One region of the Lacibacter sp. genome, then DNA from elsewhere that is predicted to be linked to it. Evidence: riboswitches for the same ligand, from Rfam matches in the RefSeq annotation. Region 1 holds a riboswitch; the other holds the start of a gene.
The links. Region 1 has a riboswitch for cobalamin ahead of ACO1QW_RS14735 (ribonucleoside-diphosphate reductase small subunit). Riboswitches for the same ligand answer to the same signal wherever they lie in the genome.

Region 1 (2,206 bases):
GATCGATACGGTTGAACAAGCCGCCAGTGCATTAAAACCACTCGCCGGAAATTTAGCCTACCTGCTTTTTTCCATTGGTGTTATCGGTACGGGTCTTATCGCTATACCTGTATTAAGTGGTTCTATTTCCTACATCATCACCGAAACATTTGGCTGGACGGAAGGGCTCGATAAAAAATTTCATGAAGCAAAAGCCTTTTATGTCATCATCGCTATTTCACTTATACTTGGTTTATCGCTTAATTATATTGGCATATCACCGATAAAAGCACTTATTTACACCGCCATCCTTTACGGCATTACCGCTCCTGTGCTCATTGCCATTATCCTGCATATTTCCAACAATAAAAAAATTATGGGCGACAATGTAAACACCCGTTCAGAAAATATCCTGGGCTTCGCTGCATTTGCAATTATGACCGCCTGTGCAGGTGCGTTATTGTACCTGCAGTTTTTTACGGCTTAAGTTCCACAATACAAAATTAATTTCTTGTTTTAGCATACCTGTAAGAAAGCTATTCACAATTTTCTTTTTTTTCAACACCACGTGAATAACAAGTTCTGTTCATTCAGGTGAATGGGGTTTATTTTACAGTCCGTTTCGGTTGACAATATGCTTTTCAGCACATTGCATTAAAAGGGAATCAGGTGTAAATCCTGAGCTATCCCCGTAGCTGTGAGTTCTTTTTGTGAATGGTCAATAGTCAATGGTGCATGTTTCCTTTTTGGTAACATTATTCACCGTTCATAATTCACCACTCACCTGCCAGCTTCCACAAAACCACTGTTCCGCCTGAAGCGGAATGGGAAGGTGCTCAGCAGAGAACAAGTCAGAAGACCTGCCGGAGGAAATAAATTTTAAGTCACAAAGCTTTCGGGTAGAAAAGCATTTGTACTGATCGTATTCGCCACTTCAAATGTGGCCTGTCCTGTCAGCACTATACTTGTCTCCCGAAGTCAAAACGTAAATAAGCACATGAACCACGAAGAAGAAATCCTGTTAAAGGAAAACAAAGACCGTTTTGTTATTCTGCCAATCAACTATCCTGAAATATGGAAACATTATAAGCAGCACGAAGCAAGTTTCTGGACTGCGGAAGAAATTGATTTAAGCGGCGACCTGAAAGATTGGGAAAACCTCAACGACGGTGAACGTCATTTCATTTCGCATGTACTCGCTTTTTTTGCAGCAAGCGATGGTATCGTAAATGAAAATCTTGCGGTGAACTTTATGAGCGAAGTGCAGTTGCCCGAAGCAAGATGTTTTTATGGTTTCCAGATCATGATGGAAAACATCCACAGCGAAACGTATGCGCTGTTGATCGATACCTATATTAAAGACCCTCAGGAAAAATATAAACTCTTTCACGCTATTGATACTGTACCAGCTGTTAAGAAAAAAGCAGAATGGGCTTTGCGTTGGATCGAGAACGGAAGTTTTGCTGAACGCCTTGTTGCATTTGCAGCAGTGGAAGGAATTTTCTTCAGCGGAAGTTTCTGTTCTATTTTCTGGATGAAGAAACGTGGGTTGATGCCCGGTTTAACCTTCAGCAATGAACTCATCAGCCGTGATGAAGGTTTGCATTGCGAATTTGCGTGCTTACTCTACAGCATGTTGAAAAATAAACTCAGCGAAGAACAAGTACGCACCATCATTACCGATGCAGTAACTATCGAAAAAGAATTTATCACCGAAGCATTGCCTGTTGCATTGATTGGTATGAACGCAAAACTGATGCAGCAATACATCGAGTTTGTTGCCGACCGTTGGTTAACAGAACTAGGTTGTGCGAAAGTGTACAACGCTACCAATCCATTCGACTTTATGGAAATGATCTCCCTGCAAGGAAAAACAAACTTCTTTGAAAAGCGTGTAGGCGATTACCAGAAAGCAGGTGTGATGGGCGGTGGCGAAACGCAGGTGTTTTCAACAGAAGAAGATTTTTAGGATTTCGGATTTGTGATGTAGGATTTATGATATGTCGCAAATCCGAGCTAACAATTAAAGAATAGCACTATGACAAAGGAAGAGTTGAAAATCAGGACCAAACAATTTCATGTTGAAATAATAAGGATCTGCGACCAACTTCCTAAAACGACAGCGGGATTTGAATTGGCAAAACAGCTCATCCGATCAGGAGGTTCTGTAGGTGCAAATTACCGGGCCGCATGCAGAGCAAAGTCAACGGCTGATTTTATTTATAAA
Region 2 (2,206 bases), on a different contig from region 1:
AACTTTGCATTGTCATTTAACACATAAGATGGATTGATGCTGTAGGTGAAATTGTCGCCATACTTTGAATGTTTGTTGTAACGTGCACCCGCTTCGAGATAAAAGCCACCCAGGTTTTGCAAGAATATACTTGCGTATGGACTGTTGATGCGAACATTGGAATCAAGATTCTTTTGGTAACGGTTATCAACACCTGCCAGCAATTTTACTTTTGGAGCTACCTGGTAATATGCAAACAGGTCAACAATTTTATTAGTGCCTTTGTAAGCTGTAGGTCCCCACATTTCGCTGTTAAATGTGCGATCCATTTCATCGTAACTGAAATAAGCACGACCACCGGCTTTTTCTGTTTTTACTTCAACAGCCGAACCTGCAGTAAACAAAGAAGACGTATAATTATTAGCAGCATCGGTAAATGATCCATCATCATAACCGCCTTTGAAATAACTATAGCGTGTAAATGGCTGTACACGGATATGTTTTGTTACCGGTGCATCAACGCTTAAATTAATGGCGTTATTAAGAAAACCATCTTTATCAAAATTGCCGGTACCGGTTTTATCAACAGCTTCAGAAATACCTTTTGATTCGTTATGTGAGTAGGAAAAATTATAGTTTACTTTTTCAGCCGTACCACGCAAGCCTGCCGTGAACTTATACGTATCAAACGAACCGGCTGCTGCATTTCCATAAAACTGTGCTGGCTTTGACGCTCCACGTTTTGAAATAATATTAATAACACCAGCCACTGCATCGGAACCATAGTTGGTCGATTGTGCACCCTTTACAATTTCAATACGTTCAACCTGGTCGAGTGGTAATAAGCGCAAATCAAATGCACCCGAAAATGATGGATCGTTCACTGGTATGCCATCAATCAAAATAACAGTGTAACCATTACCAGCACCACGCATAAAGATACTTTTGTCTTTACCGGGATTACTGGTAGCGCCATTTACAACAATGCCTGCCTGCTCGGTTAAGAGTTGTGCAAGATCTTTACCTGCACTTTGTTCAATGGTTTTTCGATTGATAACGGTTGTTACTTTCCCCGTTTCAAGAAGTTTCTGATTTACTTTGTTAGCAGTAATCACGACTTCATTTAAGGATTTAACTGTACTGTCCTGGGCACTTAGCTGACTGCTGATGAATAATCCGGCAGCCACAACAAGAAATTGTTTTTTCATTTCTTATAAAAATGTTTTGTGTGACTGCTTTCAGAAAAAGAATTAGAAAATATAATAGCGATGTGCTGTTACACCTCCTGCCTTTCACCCGAAAGCAAATGATTAAAAAAATATACCGGCAGGTCTTCTGGCTCGTTCGCTGCTGAGCACCTTCCCGTTGATGTGGCAAACACCTTTCAACAACAGTGGTTTGTAGAAGTCAGCAGGTGAGTGGTGATTAGAGAAGGGTGAGTAGAGGTTCCTTTCGGAGATCACTCACCATTGACAATTGACCATTCACAATTAGAACTTACAGCTACGGGGATAGCGCCGGATTTACACCGGACTTCCCTTTTAATCCCGGCTATGAACACCGGGAACCGTTACGGGGCAAAAGTAGGGGAGCAGTACCTGTTCGTCAAAATAAGTTTTTACACATGTTGATAGAAAAGATCCGGTCATTTATCTGCTCAAATTGTTTTTATATCATGAAGAGAAGCGAGTTGAAATCGGGTGATCAATGGTTTTTCAACCTTCTTTTACACATTATTTATTGTACGGCTTAATTGTTGTTATGTTTTTAACCTCACAATGCGTTTTGTATATGATTAAATTCTAAAACTCTGCATCGGTTATACTTTTCATTCCGAGGTGCTTTAACAAAGCATGTAAAATGAAAATTCTTTTTTGGCGTTACAGCTGCAGACTGTATAACCACCTCATTCGCATACACACCAAACTATTCTGCTTTCATTTTTCAAGATTAAACATTCATTGAATGAAAGCAACATTCCAATTATTGTCTTTCGTGTTAATGGTATTGGCAGTAACCGAAACCAACGCACAGTTACAAGCATCGAAGTATGAAGTGGGTGCTAACATTGGCGCCTACATTTACCAGGGCGACCTGGCGCCCAGCCGTTTTGGATCATTTAAAACGGTGCAGCCCGGTTTAGGTTTATACGGCACAAGATACCTTTCAGCATCGTGGGGTGTAAGGGCCAATCTTAATTTTTCAAGGTTAAAAGGCGATGATGCAA

Region 2: linked by a shared signal. The riboswitch ahead of ACO1QW_RS06820 (TonB-dependent receptor plug domain-containing protein) and the one ahead of ACO1QW_RS14735 (ribonucleoside-diphosphate reductase small subunit) in region 1 are both predicted to bind cobalamin.

The regions. Positions count from the first base shown of each region.
Region 1 is NZ_JBMQSG010000015.1:213,802-216,007, reverse strand. Features, by position in the region: gene ACO1QW_RS14740 (NRAMP family divalent metal transporter) at 1-466, shown strand, start outside; cobalamin riboswitch at 586-861, shown strand; gene ACO1QW_RS14735 (ribonucleoside-diphosphate reductase small subunit) at 977-1,948, shown strand; gene ACO1QW_RS14730 (four helix bundle protein) at 2,018-2,206, shown strand, end outside.
Region 2 is NZ_JBMQSG010000007.1:483,452-485,657, forward strand. Features, by position in the region: gene ACO1QW_RS06820 (TonB-dependent receptor plug domain-containing protein) at 1-1,187, opposite strand, end outside; cobalamin riboswitch at 1,288-1,566, opposite strand; gene ACO1QW_RS06825 (DUF6089 family protein) at 1,945-2,206, shown strand, end outside.